4 regions of the Lysinibacillus sp. NPDC094177 genome follow, and region 3 is predicted to be linked to each of the others. Evidence: riboswitches for the same ligand, from Rfam matches in the RefSeq annotation. Region 3 holds a riboswitch; each other region holds the start of a gene.
What was found. Region 3 has a riboswitch for S-adenosylmethionine ahead of ACQKNC_RS12470 (cyclase family protein). Riboswitches for the same ligand answer to the same signal wherever they lie in the genome.

Region 1 (4,184 bases), on a different contig from region 3:
GTCATATTATTAATGATTTTTCCTTCTAATGTTAACATCCATGAATCAGCACAAAAAGGTTTTTACATTGGCACAATTCTTGGAGGGATTGTCTTAATTGCTATCATTACACTGGCAATCCTTGTCCTAGGTCCGGCAAATACTGCTTCTAGGACATTTCCCAGCTATTCATTAGCTCAAAGAATTTCAATCGGGAATTTTTTGCAGCGTATTGAAGTTATTATGGCAGCAATGTGGATAATATCAATTTATATTAAAACCTTTATGTTTTTTTACGCTGGGGTCATCGGCATCGCACAAATATGTAAAATTAACAATCATCGACCCCTTATTTTCCCATTTGGAATGATTATCCTTGGACTTTCACAAATTGTTCATCCTAGTATCATTCATTCAGATATTTACAATAGAGAAACCTGGCCTATTTTTTCCTTTATTTTCGCGATTTTATTACCATTAGTTTTACTACTCGTCGCGAAAATTCGCAAAATTAACGGTAATCAAGGAAATAACACACAAAGTAATTGTAGTACACAGAATGAAAATGGAAGTAATAACGGGAATTCTTCGCAGAGTGATAACAGTAGCAATGCCGGAAATGCTACACAAAGTGAAAATAATAACGGTGATTCTACACAGAGTGCTAATAGCAGTAATGCCGGAAGTGCCACTCAAAATGAAAGTACTAGTAATAACGATAATTCTACTCAAAGTGATAGTAATAGCAATCCCGGGAATGCTACACAAAAAAGTAATAGTAATACTGATAATTGTGCTCAAAATGAAAATAGTAGCAATGCCGGAAGTGCCACTCAAAATGAAAGTACTAGTAATAACGATAATTCTACTCAAAGTGATAGTAGCAACAATGACGGGAATACTACACAAAAAAGTAATAGTAATACCGATAATTGTGCTCAAAATGAAAGTAGTAGCAATGCCGGAAGTGCCACTCAAAATGAAAGTACTAGTAATTACGATAATTGTGCTCAAAATGAAAATAGCAGCAATGACGAAAATTCTATGCAGAATAATAGTAATAACAATGCTGGAAACACTACTCAAATTGCAAGTAGTAACAATATCGAAAATCTTCCGCAAAGTGATAGTAGCAGCAATACAACACAGAATTATAGCGATACTGGTAATACTCCAAGCAGTGATAGAAATAAAAATTCATCTGAAAATTAAACAGCATAATGTTAAAAATGATGACCCTGAAATATCAAGGTCATCATTTTTTTAATTGCTACAGTGTTAAATATGATATTCAATCTCATCAACGAAATCCCATTCGTATGGTGTTTCTTGGTATACATAGTAGTTCAACCAATTCGAGAATAATAAATGTGTATGGGCACGCCACGAATTAATCGGTTCATTTGCTGGATTATCATGTGGGAAGTAATTCACTGGTACTTCAATATCTAATCCTTTCGCAACGTCACGACTATATTCATCTGCTAAAGTTGTCGCATCGTATTCAAGATGGCCGGTAATCATAATGTTTTTATTGTCCTTAGATTGCACAATGAAAACACCAGCATCTTCTGAATAAGATAGTAATCGTAAATCAGGGTGGTTGCGTACTTCGTCGATTGATACAGATGTGTAACGTGAATGTGGGGCTGTAAATAAATCACTAAAGCCACGTACTAAATCCACTGTTAAATCCGTAATAACATGAGAATATACACCTGAGCATTTAGCAGAAAGCTCAATTTTCCCAATGCCGTAATGATGGTATAATGCTGCCTGTGCACCCCAACATATATGTAGAACCGATGTTACGTTTTGCTTAGACCAATCCATTATTTCTGAAATTTCCTGCCAGTAGTTCACATCTTCGAACGCCATTTTTTCAACTGGTGCACCTGTAATAATCATGCCATCATAGCGGCGATGACGGATTTGATTGAAGGTCGTGTAAAATAACTGTAAATGTGATTTACTGACATTTTTCGATTCATGCGTAGCTGTATTTAAAAACGTAATATTAACTTGTAACGGTGTGTTACCTAATAAACGAAGTAATTGTAGCTCTGTTTTTTCTTTTTCAGGCATCAAATTTAAAATTAATATATTTAACGGACGAATTTGTTGGGTTTTTGCTCTATCCTCTTCCATTACGAAGATTTTTTCCTCACGTAAATGTTCTCCAGCTGGTAAGTTTTTCGGAATATTAATTGGCATCTTGCATTCCCCTCTCAATAATTTTTCTCTGTTAGAATCAATTAGTGCCTTAAGATCAATGCACGGGCCCTGCGCAAAGCTCAAATATCAAACGATAAAATTAAAAAATCCCCCTCATTCCATATGAGATAGAATGAGAAGGATTTTTCCACGTTCACTCTTATCTCTCAAAGGACAAATCCTTTGCTGGAATTAGCACCTTTCTAACTTTTGTTAGAGGTTGCTGAAGCGTCATCGGGCCAAATCCCTCAACTTCTCATGATAAGATTATTTAATTAAATAGAATTGTAACATGAACAATTAAGAATATCAATAATACATAGAATATTTCGTTATTAATCATGCATGTCATTATGTTTTAAGAGGAATTACAGTTTAGTTATTTATCTTTACGCTTCTTATTAAGTCTATGTAATTTTCATTGTAACTCATACTTCTGAAAAAAAGAAGTGTATAGCATTTACAAATAAAAAAGAAGGCAAGTAGCCCTCTCTAGACACTTTTTAAGTGTCTATTTTTAAAATCTTTTATTTGCTTTAAGCATTAGAATTACTGTTAAACTTTATAGGAATAGCCCTTGCAATAATCGTAATGATGTAGGTGATAATCGTCCCTCCAAAATAAGCTATGACTGGGGACCCCACAATAACTAGTAATAATAAAATGTTTCCAATAAAACCGAAGTCGTATTCGGCTTGGTCAGGAATCATATATAAGAGAGCAGCAATCAAATAAATAACAAAGATTGGAGCAACTATAAAGTTAAGAAAGTAAGATAACTTGGTTGCTTCGTTGGATTTTTGAATTAGCTGTTGAATAAAATATAAAATAGAAGTAGCTATGAATACAATGCAAATTACACCACCATAGTCTTTGTAAATGGAATCTAAAAAGTGCGATATCAAAGCCCCCAAAACAAGAACAACAGCGCCCACACCCAAAATACCACCAATAAATGCTGAACCACCACGAATTAAATTAAACCCGCCTAGTCCGTTTGGAATAAGTTGCCAACCCCACATAAATTAAAATCTCCTTTTCATAGGTAATTATACACATTTTTATTATACAGAAAGTTATAATTTATGGAAGCTTTTACTGGGATAAATTTTCTAGTGATTTGTTCAAGTTGTCACTCTTGATTGTCTTTATTTTATAGTGATTCGTTTGAACACTACTTTTTTAATAAAAATACGCTACCCGATGTGAGTAGCGCTTACTGAACAATATGGAACCATTACACTATTAAAATTTATTTTTATTAAGTATCCACAAACTCCCCATTGAAAAAAGCATTACACATAAACTTCCGATTAGTGACTGATGCCACCAATTAGAATTAACTACCTCTGTATTTACTGTATATGGATAACCTACAGTTGTATTTCCGTTAGATAATGACTTTGTCACCATTGGAACCCATTCAAAAACAGAACCCCCTAAGTTCCGAAAGGAAATAATAAAAACAAGTAATGCAACAACTAGGACTATCAACAATACATAGTTAATTGTTTTTCTGATGTCAGGATATCGAGCATTTATATTCATTCTATAATCACCCCCTTTACTTTTCAGTTTCGGATTTAACAATATGGAACTATCACTCATTAGTCCTCATATGTTGTAAAATTGAAGAAAGATCAAAAATATCTGGAGCAACTTTATTTATATTGTTTAAATCTCCTTCGTCTAATTTAAACTCATTAAGATATGCATCTAAAAATAACTCAATATCTTGTTTACTCAACTCATGTTTTTCTACTAGATCAACTACTTTTAAATTTCGTTCATGTTCTATATCCAGCAAAATTCTATTCATATCCCAATATGTCATATTTTCAGTAAACATTTCTTTTCCTCCTAAAATAAAATTACCTTTACATACGCTTTGAGAGAATAAAAGTTTCACGAAAATAAAATATAATTAGATTTTGTAGGTGGATCATAATCTCCAGCTAAAAACTTTACACCACTGTAAGTCAAATACCCCT
Region 2 (4,184 bases), on a different contig from region 3:
TCGCTTAGTAATATTCAAGAAGAGGTAGCATCTGGCGAAGAAAATATGGTTCGAACGGAAGGACAATTTATTAACATATTGGAAGCTATGACCGAAGCCAAAGAACAAAATGGTCGGATGGAAAAAGAAGTACAAGCAATAGTAGAAATTCTAGGCGATTTAGGTATTGCTTTTAATGAAGTAAAAAATTCTGCTAAAACGTTAGCTAGCTTTGCACAAAATTTAAATTAATTAAGAGAAAAGTAAAAGGCGAAGAAATAGTGTTTTAATTTTTTTAGGTGCTACAAACTTCAGGGTATAAATAACACTATATCAACTGTTAATATATAATATCTATTAGGCAGATAAAAGCCTCTAGTGGACATGTACTGTTTAATTCAATATATGCTGTGAAACAAAAGGAGCTATCCAATACGCTGGATAGCTCCTTTCATGTTGTTGAAAACTATTATGTAAATGAAATTAGGGTGTCATATTAAATAAAGTATGACTCTTAGGCAAAACGAGAGGTTGATCTCCGTTCCGACTGTTCGATGAGCCGCTTTGGGCAACGAATGTTTTCTGTGCGAAAGCGAATGGACAGCACCAAATGTTTTTTGCGCGAAAGCTAGTAGCCTGGTACGGAAATCACATCTAAAGCGCCACAACATTCCCGCTGGTTAGCTCCATTTTTGCTAAATTTGTAAAGGGTTTAACGTAATTTTTCGATAAAAAAGTTTATACTGAATAAAGAACTAAAAATAGGGGCGGTTAATATGAAAACAGTTGTTGTATTAGGTGGCGGAATTACGGGATTGTGTACGATGCATTATTTACAACGCCAAGTTCAGGAGAAAAATTTAGATGTAAAACTTGTGCTTGTTGAAAAAAATACATACCTTGGTGGCAAGATTCACTCTGCATACGAACAAGGTTTCATCATGGAAACAGGTGCAGATTCTATTGTAGCGCGTCATAAAGGTGTCATGGAGTTAGTAGAGGAACTTAATTTTGAGCAAAATCTTGTGTACAATGAAACGGGTGTTTCATATATTTACACAAATAATGAGCTACATGCCATCCCAGCAGACTCAACGTTCGGTATTCCTATGAGCTTACAATCTCTTGAGGAAAGTACGCTTGTATCAGAGGAAGGTAAAAAAGAAGCATTAAAGGATTTAACAATGCCAAATGAAGGGTTTACAAAGGAAAGCTCTATTGGGGAATTTCTAACGTATTATTTAGGTGAGGAGCTTGTTCAAAACCAAATAGCGCCCGTACTTGCAGGTGTATATTCGGGAGATTTAAATCAACTTTCAATTGCTTCCACTTTACCGTATTTAATCGATTACAAAAATGATTACGGTAGTATTATTAAAGGTTTCGATGCAAATAGGGAACAATTTGTGAAAGCATCCAATAAAAAATTTATTTCATTTAAAAATGGTTTATCATCACTAATTGATAGGCTTGAAGAAACATTAACGGATGTAGAAGTTATAAAAGGAATTGCCACTACTAGTGTTAAAAAGCAGGAAAATCAATACCTTGTTACATTAGCAAACGGTAAAATGATAGAAGCAAATCATGTTGTAATGGCACTGCCAAATGAATCGGTACAAAGCTTATTGCAGGATAAATCTTTGAACTGCTATTTTGAACAATTCAATACTGCATCCGCAATTACGATTTATTTAGGGTTTGATGTACCTGATAATAGATTACCAGCAGATGGAACAGGCTATATAGTATCCCATAATTCAGATGTTATTTGTAATGCAGCAACGTGGACAAGTCGCAAGTGGAAACATACCTCATCCGAAGGAAAATTACTTGTACGACTTTTTTATAAGAGCATTAACCCTGCGTATGAAGGATTGCGTATGATGACAAATGAAGAGTTAGCAGCTGTTGCCCTAGAGGATGTAAGAAAAAGCTTGGGGATTGAGGAAAAACCAACTGTTGTCGATGTGACAAAATGGATTGACCAGATGCCGAAGTATGATTTGGCACATCGTGAAGCGTTGCAAGGTTTAGTGCAAGAGCTTGAGAAAAACTATCCGAATTTATCCATAGCGGGATGCTCTTATTTTGGAGTAGGCATAGGTGCATGTATTCAAAATGGTAAAAAAATTGGTGAAGAACTTGCTGGAAAACTATCGTAATTGTCTGATATAAATCAAAATATTATATTTTTCGCAAAAATTATCCTGTGTTCAGTGAAATAGTCTTGACTCAATCGTTTGTAAACGTTATGATTCTTTTAATTATTTAAAAAATTCATACTAAATTCTTATCAAGAGAAGCTGAGGGACTGGCCCTATGAAGCTTCAGCAACCAACTTATTGTCAGGTGCTAAATCCAGAAGACCATTGTGTCGAAGATGAGAAGGAAAACAATTACGAAACGTTAAAGCCTTCTTTTTATGTAAAAGAAGGCTTTTTTATTTTAACTTCTTTCAGCTGAAGTCTCCCACCTCTATAGGTGGTGAGATGAATAAACGGATTTAAGTTGCTACGTCGTGTTTGGCCTAAAGCCTCCGGCGGATGTCACGGAATTATGCCGAGGCATAATTGATATAGATAAGGGAAGAGAGGCTAATTTTATGGGATTGCTTGAAAGGTTAAAAACAAATGTTCTTACAGCAGATGGTGCAATTGGTACAGTTTTATATGGTTATGGCTTGGAGTACTGCCATGAGGAAATGAATATACAAAAACCTGAATTAATTGAAAAGATTCATAGAGAATATATAGCAGCTGGTGCCGATATTATTCAAACGAACACTTACGGTGCTAATGCCATAAAATTAGCCCGCTATGGATTAGAATCTCGTGTGCAGCAGTTTAATGAAGCTGCTATAACGATTGCAAAACGAGCGGCGGCAGAGGGTGGACAATTTGTCTTAGGTACTATTGGGGGAATCCGCGGTATTCGAAAGAGTGACGCAACGTTAGAGGAAATTTTAGCAACGGTTGATGAGCAAGCCACTGTTTTACTTGCAGGAAATCCAGATGGCCTTTTACTTGAAACATATTATGATTTTGAAGAACTAACAGCAACTTTAACAATGCTACGAACTAAAACAATATTACCGATTATTGCTCAAGTTTCTATGCATGAACCAGGAGTTTTACAAAATGGAATGAGTTTAAATAATGCTTTACATGAACTTGAAGCGCTAGGTGCTGATATCGTTGGTGTTAACTGTCGCTTAGGTCCGCACCATACTATACAAGCATTTGAAGGTGTAGAGCTTCCAGAAAAGGCATTTATGTCGGCATATCCGAATGCCTCTCTTCTTGACTTGGAGGATGGCCGTGTCGTTTATGAATCAGAGGCAGATTACTTTGGGCGAGCAGCTGTAGCACTTCGCGATCAGGGGGTGCGTTTAATTGGTGGCTGTTGTGGTACGACACCAAAGCATATTGCTGCTGTGAAAAAGCACTTAGAGGAGCTATCTCCAGTAGAGGAAAAGTACGCGAAGCCAGAAAAAGTAGAGTTTTTACGTGAGGCAGAACCACCAAATTACGAGCCATTACATGTAAAAGTAAAACGTGAACGCTCAGTTATAGTGGAGTTAGATACACCAAGACATTTAGAGATTGAGGGCTTTATTAAAGGGGCAAAAAAATTATATGAGGCGGGCGCGGATGTCGTCATGATGGCTGATAATTCACTTGCTTCTCCAAGGATTAGCAATGTCGCAATGGGTGCCTTACTGAAAGAAACGCACGGGGTCCGCCCATTGACACATATAACATGCCGAGATCGTAATTTAATTGGTCTTCAATCACATTTAATGGGATTAAATGCACTAGGGATTCATGATATTTTAGCAGTTACTGGAGATCCGACAAAGGTAGGAGATTTCCCAGGGGCAACTAGCGTTTATGATGTATCATCAATGGAGCTAATCCAATTAATAAAACAGTTAAATAAAGGTGTATCGTTCTCAGGGAAACCACTTCGTAAAAAGGCAAATTTCTCTGTAGCGGCTGCGTTTAATCCTAATGTACGTGTGCTGGATCGCGCTGTCTCTCGATTAGAAAAGAAAATTGAACATGGGGCAGATTATTTTATTTCACAGCCTGTTTATACAAAGGAAAAAATCGTGGAAATTTACGAGGCAACAAAGCATTTAGAAACACCGATTTATATAGGTATTATGCCAGTAACGAGCTATAAAAGTGCGGAGTTCTTAC
Region 3 (4,184 bases):
AAATATTTTTTGTACCGAAAGCGAAGCGACAGGTACAGATGTCTTTTGACCGAAAGCAAAGCGACAGGTACAGATGTCTTTTGACCGAAAGCGAAGCGACAGGTACAGATGTTTTATGTAACGTAAGTGAAACGGCAGTTACAGAAGTCTCCCACTTCAATAGGTGGTGAGATGAATGTGGTTTTAAGTCACTTTTCAGCGGGTGTCCAAACAACCCCTGAAATAGAGGAACTCAGTCTAAGAACGCCACGTCCTGTGGCGACGACTGAGTGACCAACATCATGCTGTTGCTGTCGCTTCGTTGCACTACGCTTTCGCGCAAAAGACATCTGTTGCTGTCGCTGCGTTAGCACTACGCTTTCGCACAAAAAACATTTGCAGGCCTAAGCACAAAGCCGATTCCGGACGCAATTATGCCGAGGCATAATTGATTGGAGAAAACTGTATTAAATACATAACACTCATAATGTTGTTTCCATTGAGTTATTATAAAGCTAACTATTAAAAATTATTACGTTTTAGGTGGGATGGAATTATGGCGCATCATGTGCAATCTCTTATTGAACATTACGGATATTTTGGCATCATTCTTATCCTAGTTGGAGGGATTGTTGGGCTACCACTTCCAGATGAGATATTTTTAACATATGTAGGGTATAGTGTTTATCGCGAAACTCTAGCACATATCCCAGCTTTAATCAGCGCTATCGTAGGTGCGGCAGGGGGAATTACCCTGAGCTACTATATAGGTTATAAATTCGGGCTTCCTTTATTGCAAAAATACGGTTCGAAAATCCATATTACTGAACAGAAAATTGATTTTACTAAAAAGTTATTTGCGAAAATAGGTCCAGGATTATTATTAATAGGATATTTTATTCCTGGTGTGCGTCATCTAACAGCATATATTGCGGCTATTAATAATTATCCTTATAAAAAATTTGCTTTCTTTGCATATACGGGAGCAACTATATGGACATTTACTTTTATTACCTTAGGAACGATACTTGGAGAGAAATGGCGTTATGTTGGGTTATATGTATCCCGTTACAGTGTTTATCTTATAGTATTGTTCATATTAATAATGTTGATCGTTTATTTTGTTTTCAAAAGAAGGAATACAGCGAAATAAATTATTTTCATGAAGAAAGGTCTGATTCTATATTTATTGAATCAGACCTTTTGCTATATTAAGGTAATATTGCGAATGAACGGACAGGGAATCCAGACGCTTTTTCAGGCTTTGGCACAATATTGAATATAGCGGCCCCTTTTGGAGGTAGTTTATCCAAATTTGTCATAAGCTCAATTTGGTAAGTATCCTTCTCTAGCACAAAATATTCACCGTCTAACTTACCGTTTTTACGAAAATCTGCTGCTGAATCCGTGTCAAAAGTTTCGTGGCCAATAGCACTTACTTTTCGTTCGTTGAATAAAAATTGTAACGCTTCTAATCCCCAGCCCGGAATATGATTATTACCATCAGCGTCCTTATTGCTGAAAGACTCTTTATCTGGCCAACGTTTACTCCAATCGGTACGCAGCGCAACAAAGGTATCTGCTTCAATTTCTCCATATTCAGCTTCAAAGTCAAGAATATCTTGAATACTTAACGTGTAGTCGTTATTAATTTCGGCTTCCTTCGATTTATCAATAACGATTAGTGGTAGCACTAGTTCTTTTAGCTCCAATTCTTCTAAATAGCGTGTATCTCGCACAAAATGAATAGGTGGGTCGATATGTGTTCCGTATTGCCCAGGGAAAGTGAATTGTTGTGCAAAGAAGCCATCGTCATGCGAAAATAATGTTTCAAATTTTGCATCGTCAAACATAAAGAAATGAGGAGAATTTGGACCAAATGTATGTGTTAAATCGACCCATTCTTTCGATTTCAATAGTTGAATTGCTCGTAAAAGTTCGTTTGTCATAATAGTTCCCTGCTTTCTTTTAATTTTTTTGAATGCAACAATAAAAAAGAGTCCTCCTTGAAGAAGAGGACTCTTGTGCAATGCAACATAAGTAAGTCTTCTCATCTTCAAGGCTGAATTTTGCCAATTGGAATTAGCACCATACCTATAGGCTGGTTGCTGAGACTTCATAGGGCCAATCCCTCCGTCTCTCTTGATAAGAAAAAATAATATAAGAATTTTCAGAAATAACAATTACAAATACTTTAGCATATTTATTTATAGTTTACAAGTTCGATAGGGATACAAGGTTAAAATTCATAAAGATGCTAAAGGCAAAAAAAGTGGCCCTCTTCAAAGGACCAACTCTTCACCAACCCAAAATTAATGTTAGTTTACAACAGCTACTTTCAGTAAATGTTATACGAAATCCATCTGGTGTATAGGTAGTTTCGTATTTTATAGTAATGCCTGTTGACGCAATTAACTTTTCAACTTCTGTTTTCTTTGATTGTTGTGCCGCGTCCATAAGATCATGTGCAAATTGCTCTGATTCATCAATTTTATCCGTAAGTAATTGTGCTTGCTGCATAATATCCTTGATCCGTTTCGCGGAAGTCTTCAATTTCTTTGTATTGACGATTGGAAATGGACTTCTATTCGTTGGGTTTGTCGGCATTGCTAGATGGCTAGAAGGGTGTTGAATTGTTGGCTGATTTGCCATTACCCATGCCGGATAATAATTAGGATAGACAAAATACGGATAAGGATTGTAATACAACTAAATTCCTCCTATCCTATGCTGATACCTTATATTATGTACAACAAAGCCATTTGTTGCTGCCGCTACGCTTTCGCACAGAAAAGCCATTTGTTGCTGCCGCTTCGCTTTCGCACAGAAAAGCCATTTGTTGCTGCCGCTTCGCTCCAGGGTCTCAACTATGACTAATCCCTGAGGAGGTACCCGTTGATAAAAATTGAAATTGTTCCGATAAAACGAGAAAAGATTCCGATAAAATGAGATTTTGTTCCGATAAATCTTCAAAGTTTGTTTCTATCAAAGAGTAACCATAGAAATGTAGTAGCTGCAGCAATCATCACCATGCCGAATCCGTATATAGGAGTATGAGCTAATGATTGATGACGAATGATGAATCCTCCGATGTATGACCCTAGAAAAATGCCAATGTTAAAAGCTGAAATGTTTAATGCTGAAGCCATTGAAATAGCTGATGGTATATACTTTTCTGAAAGCTGAACGGCATAAAGCTGTAATCCTGGCACATTCATAAACATAAATAGCCCCATCATAAAGACCATCAATAATCCAATGATTGATGATTCCAAAAAGAAGCCGATGCCGAGTACTGCCAATGCTAAGCCGATAAAGATAATAAAAATAGAACGTAAAGGGTTATTATTCGCAAAACGACCACCTAATGTATTACCGATGGCAACACAAATACCATATACAACTAAGATCACGACAATTGCCTTTGGTGAGTAGCCCATATACTGCTCTAAAATAGGAGAAACATAGGTGTATACAACGAATGCGCCACCATACCCAATTGCAGTAATAAAGAGGATTAATAACATTCGAATATTCCCTAATACTTTACCAATATCTCGAATGGATATTGGATTACCTTTCGATAAGTGACTTGGCACGAGCAGGGCATTACTAATTAATCCAATGATGCCTATGAGAACAATGAAAATGAACGACATTCGCCAATCAGTTACTTGTCCAATAAAAGTTCCTAGCGGGACACCAGTGACAGTTGCTAATGTTAGCCCTGTAAACATAAAAGCTATTGCACTTGCTCGTTTATTAGGTGCCACAACATCTGCAGCGATAACAGAGGCAATAGACATAAACACGCCATGTGCTAATGCTGAAATAATACGGCCGGCAATTAGTAATGAGAATGAGGGTGCTAGAGCTGCAAGTAAATTCCCGATAATAAAAAGTACCATGACGAGCAATAACACATTTTTGCGACTAAGGCGCGATGTTAATGCTGTTAAAAGTGGTGCACCAATAGTTACACCTAGTGCATATATGGATACGGTTAAGCCCGCAGTACTTAATGTTATATCAAAATCTTTTGTAATTAATGGAAGTAATCCGACGCTTATAAATTCTGTAGAGCCGATACCAAATGCACTGATGGCAAGTGCGAGTAATGTTAGTTTGGCATTCGGCACTTTTGTATCTTTCATTCTAATAATATCTCCTTTGATTTTTTGTATAGTGTATAGTAATATTCATAC
Region 4 (4,184 bases), on a different contig from region 3:
CATCCTTAAGTTTAATTAAGCCCTTAGCTTCTAATAATGAAAGCATACGCCCGTGATCTGCAACAGAGTTAGAAAGTAAAATTGTTGCACCCTCTGGTAAATCCTCAAGAGATTTATATTTTTTAGAGTAGATACCGATTGGTTCAATATGAATACCACCAGCGTTTACAAAATCATAACCCTTTTCTTTAATTTCTTTCTCTAAATAAGGGATGTGTTGGAAGTAGTTTGCATCAAGATCGCCAGATTCTAAATCTTGGTTTGGTAATACATAATCTTGATATTTTTCAATTTTAAGATCGATACCTTCTTTAGCTAAAATTGGTTTTGCTTTTTCCAGAATAACCGCATGAGGTGTATTCGAAGCACCTACTGTTAACGTTACTTTTTCTTTACTATCATTAGATGATGAGCCTGAGCTTGTATCTTCTTTTTTACCAGCACCACAAGCGGCTAAAGCTAGTACTAATACTGATAAAAATAATCCTGCTAATAACTTCTTCATTTTATTACTCTCCCTTTTTTCCTATTTAAATATGTTAGCGGTATAAAACCGAGATAACCTCTTAGATGTTCGTAACGGAATACTCTTTTTGTCACTACAATTTTTATTAGCGCCTCATTAGCGTTTATCTGTTTTGATCGTAATCATGTCGCCAATCCATTGAATAACAAATACAACTATTAAGATTAATATAGTCGACATTAAAGTTACATCTGTGCGATTACGTTGGAAACCATCTAAGAATGCTAAGTTTCCTAGACCACCTGCACCGATAATACCTGCCATCGCAGTATAGCCAACAAGTGCTACAGCCGTTACAGTAATACCAGAAATAAGCGCTGGTAACGATTCTGGAATTAATACTTTCCAAATAATCGTTGACGTTTTGGCACCCATTGAACGAGCTGCTTCAATAACACCTTTATCAATTTCACGTAAAGCAATTAATACCATTCGTGCATAGAATGGTGCAGCGCCAATAATTAGTGCTGGTAAAGCCGCATCTGCGCCACGAATTGTGCCAAGTAAAAATTTCGTAAATGGAATTAATAAGATAATCAAAACGATAAATGGAATCGAACGGAAAATGTTAACGATTGAGCCGGTTAAAAAGTTCACAATTTTATTGGCCCATAGTTGGTTAGGACTTGATAAAAACAATAAGATTCCAATCACTAATCCAAGTATAAATGTGATAACCGTAGAAATTGTTGTCATGTACAATGTTTCATACGTAGCGTCCCACATTTTTTCCCAGTCGACATTCGGAAAAAGACTAGTTAGCATTTGCAATCACCTCCGTTTGTACTTCGACTGTATTTAAGTAGCTAAGTGCAGCAGCAACATTGGCCTCTGACCCATCAATTTGCACAATAAGTGTACCGTACGCGCCATTTTTCGTTTGCGAAATATTACCATGTACAATACTTACTTCTACATCAAACTGTTTCACAAGATGTGAAATGACAGGCTGCTCTGTTTTTTCTCCTACAAAGATTAGCTTAACAAGTTGTCCATTAGGATAATTTGCTTTAATTTGTGCCACGGTTTCCTGTGTTTCCTTCGTATCTGTAATTTGAGAAACGAATTTTTTCGTAATGGCCGCTTGCGGAGTTTGGAATACTTGTAATACTTCACCACGTTCTACAATTTCTCCAGCTTCCATAACCGCTACACGATGACAAATTTTGCGAATAACGTGCATTTCATGTGTGATTAACACAATCGTTAGACCTAATCGTTCGTTAATATCGACAAGAAGATCAAGGATAGCATCTGTTGTCTCCGGATCGAGTGCAGATGTTGCCTCATCACATAACAATACCTCTGGGTTATTAGCAAGCGCACGAGCGATACCTACACGTTGCTTTTGCCCCCCGGATAGTTGTGATGGATACGCCTTAGCGCGTCCATCTAGACCAACAAGTGTTATCAATTCTTTCACACGTGCTTCACGTTGTGCCTTTGGAACACCTGCTATCTCTAGTGGGAAAGCGATGTTTTCCGCAACGGTTCTAGACCAAAGTAAATTGAAATGTTGGAAAATCATACTGACCTTTTGTCTAGCATCTCTGAGCTTTTGCCCCTTTATGGATGAAAATTCTTGATTGTTAACTGTCACTGTACCAGATGTAGGCTTTTCTAAACCGTTTAACAAGCGAATCATTGTACTTTTACCAGCGCCACTATAACCGATAATGCCAAAAATTTCACCTTTATTAATAGAAAGGTTGACGTCTTTAACTGCAGTTAATTCGCCATTCGTAGTTTTGTATTTCTTCGTAATATTTTGAAGATTGATCATAGCGAATTCTCCTTTTCTTATATAAAAAACCCCTTCACTTATAGACAAGTAGAAGGGGTCACGTAAATTATACGCTAAACCGTTCTCTCATCTTTCAAAGATAAATCTTTGGGTGATTTGGCACCTTTTCACATTGTGATGGTTGCCGGGCTTCATAGGGCACTTCCCTCCGCCGCTCTTTATAAGAGTTCGATATATTTATTGTTTTTTAATATATTTGTTACTTTACCACGCGATTAATATTCAGTCAATTAGTTTTTTAACAATTCGTATAAATATGGTACGGATTGAAAGGCATAAACCTTTTCTGTCACTTCTCCGCCTTCACATACGAGTAAACATGGTACACTTTCGATTTTATGAGCATAAGCTATTTGCTCTATAAAATTAATATTCGCTTTGCCGACTTGTAGCTGTGGTAGCAATTGCTCAATAACCGTCATCATTTTCGATGCAACTGCACACGTTCCACACATTGGCGTATATAAATAAAAGGCAGCCTTTTCACCTGACTGGACAACCGCGTCCCACTGCTCTTTTGACCATTCTTCCATCATTTTTCACGCAACCTTACAAAATATATTCATTATGGATTGAGAAGTGTGCACGAAGCAATATCGCTGCTAACACCTTCTTCGGAGTTGTCTCAACTTCCTTATATGTTGGCATCGTACGTAAATGCTCAGCCTCTGGATAATGTCTGTCCATTAATGCTCGTAGTTTATCACCCGATGTATCTGCATCAAAAAACGTATAAAGCTCACAACCCTCGTATGGATCAAGTAGCTCTTCTAATTGATGCACACCAATTGTACCATTCGTACAAAGTATTTTAACATCTTCATTTAAAATAGGTTCAATTTGAAGCTTATCCGATCGGCCTTCGACAATTAAGCATTTTCCCTCGACCATCACGCCACCCCCATTTAGACATATCCCTTATAATTCATTATATCAATAAACTTTATCGTTGATACAGTTAGACACCTATTGATAAAGGAATATACTTGCATTCTTCTCACTGTTATAGTAGCGGGATGAATGAAGATAATAAAAAACGTCGGTAGTTTCCGACGTTTTTCTAATTCAGGCTTGTCTTATTCTGCAATCATTTCTTCGTATTGCTCAGCTGTCATAAGCTTTTCAACTTCTGATGCATCAGCAGGCTCTACAACGATCATCCATGCTTTTTCATATGGTGATTCATTAACGAATTCTGGGCTATCTTCTAAATCTGCATTTACTTCAACTACTGTACCTGAGATTGGTGCGTATAATTCAGAAACTGTTTTTACAGATTCAACGCTACCGAATGGATCATCAGTTTTGATTTCGTCGCCAACTTGTGGAAGTTCAACGAAAACGATATCTCCAAGTTCAGCTTGTGCGAAATGAGAAATACCAATACGTACTTTACCATCTTCTACTTTTACCCATTCGTGCTCTTCAGAGTAACGTAAGTCTTTAGGTGTGCTCATGCATTAACCCCTCCATAAATATGTAATATATTCATTTTCAGTGTGCCATACTTCTTCTATAAAAACAAGGATAAATAGGGTTATTTCCAAGCTTGCTCAAAATCTGATTCTCTAAACCCTAAAGTAACTTTTTTTCCATCGGTTACAATTGGACGTTTAATCAGCATACCATCTGAAGCAAGCAGTTCAAGTTGCTCTTCTTCAGTCATTTCAGCAAGTTTATCCTTCAAGCCAAGCTCTCGATATTTCATACCAGAAGTATTAAAAAATTTCTTTAAAGGTTGTCCACTAGCTTGCCATAGGTTTGATAATTCGTCCTTTGTAGGCGGTTGTTCGACAATGTGTACCTCTTCGTATGATACCCCATTGTCATTTAGCCACTTCTGAGCTTTTTTGC

Region 1: linked by a shared signal. The riboswitch ahead of metA (homoserine O-acetyltransferase MetA) and the one ahead of ACQKNC_RS12470 (cyclase family protein) in region 3 are both predicted to bind S-adenosylmethionine.
Region 2: linked by a shared signal. The riboswitch ahead of ACQKNC_RS18715 (bifunctional homocysteine S-methyltransferase/methylenetetrahydrofolate reductase) and the one ahead of ACQKNC_RS12470 (cyclase family protein) in region 3 are both predicted to bind S-adenosylmethionine.
Region 4: linked by a shared signal. The riboswitch ahead of ACQKNC_RS21500 (methionine ABC transporter ATP-binding protein) and the one ahead of ACQKNC_RS12470 (cyclase family protein) in region 3 are both predicted to bind S-adenosylmethionine.

The regions. Positions count from the first base shown of each region.
Region 1 covers NZ_JBNNTW010000005.1:160,122-164,305, forward strand. Annotated here, with positions in the region: gene ACQKNC_RS10580 (endospore germination permease) at 1-1,191, shown strand, start outside; gene metA (homoserine O-acetyltransferase MetA) at 1,258-2,193, opposite strand; SAM riboswitch class I at 2,351-2,461, opposite strand; gene ACQKNC_RS10590 (hypothetical protein) at 2,730-3,215, opposite strand; gene ACQKNC_RS10595 (hypothetical protein) at 3,439-3,741, opposite strand; gene ACQKNC_RS10600 (hypothetical protein) at 3,794-4,042, opposite strand.
Region 2 covers NZ_JBNNTW010000014.1:32,873-37,056, reverse strand. Annotated here, with positions in the region: gene ACQKNC_RS18725 (protoglobin domain-containing protein) at 1-231, shown strand, start outside; gene ACQKNC_RS18720 (protoporphyrinogen oxidase) at 756-2,144, shown strand; SAM riboswitch class I at 2,270-2,369, shown strand; gene ACQKNC_RS18715 (bifunctional homocysteine S-methyltransferase/methylenetetrahydrofolate reductase) at 2,585-4,184, shown strand, end outside.
Region 3 covers NZ_JBNNTW010000006.1:161,467-165,650, reverse strand. Annotated here, with positions in the region: gene ACQKNC_RS12475 (DedA family protein) at 536-1,132, shown strand; gene ACQKNC_RS12470 (cyclase family protein) at 1,191-1,928, opposite strand; SAM riboswitch class I at 2,027-2,131, opposite strand; gene ACQKNC_RS12465 (hypothetical protein) at 2,278-2,688, opposite strand; gene ACQKNC_RS12460 (MFS transporter) at 2,949-4,133, opposite strand.
Region 4 covers NZ_JBNNTW010000022.1:25,769-29,952, reverse strand. Annotated here, with positions in the region: gene ACQKNC_RS21510 (MetQ/NlpA family ABC transporter substrate-binding protein) at 1-505, opposite strand, end outside; gene ACQKNC_RS21505 (methionine ABC transporter permease) at 623-1,291, opposite strand; gene ACQKNC_RS21500 (methionine ABC transporter ATP-binding protein) at 1,281-2,309, opposite strand; SAM riboswitch class I at 2,394-2,497, opposite strand; gene ACQKNC_RS21495 (thioredoxin family protein) at 2,561-2,863, opposite strand; gene ACQKNC_RS21490 (toprim domain-containing protein) at 2,880-3,221, opposite strand; gene gcvH (glycine cleavage system protein GcvH) at 3,407-3,787, opposite strand; gene ACQKNC_RS21480 (arsenate reductase family protein) at 3,868-4,184, opposite strand, start outside.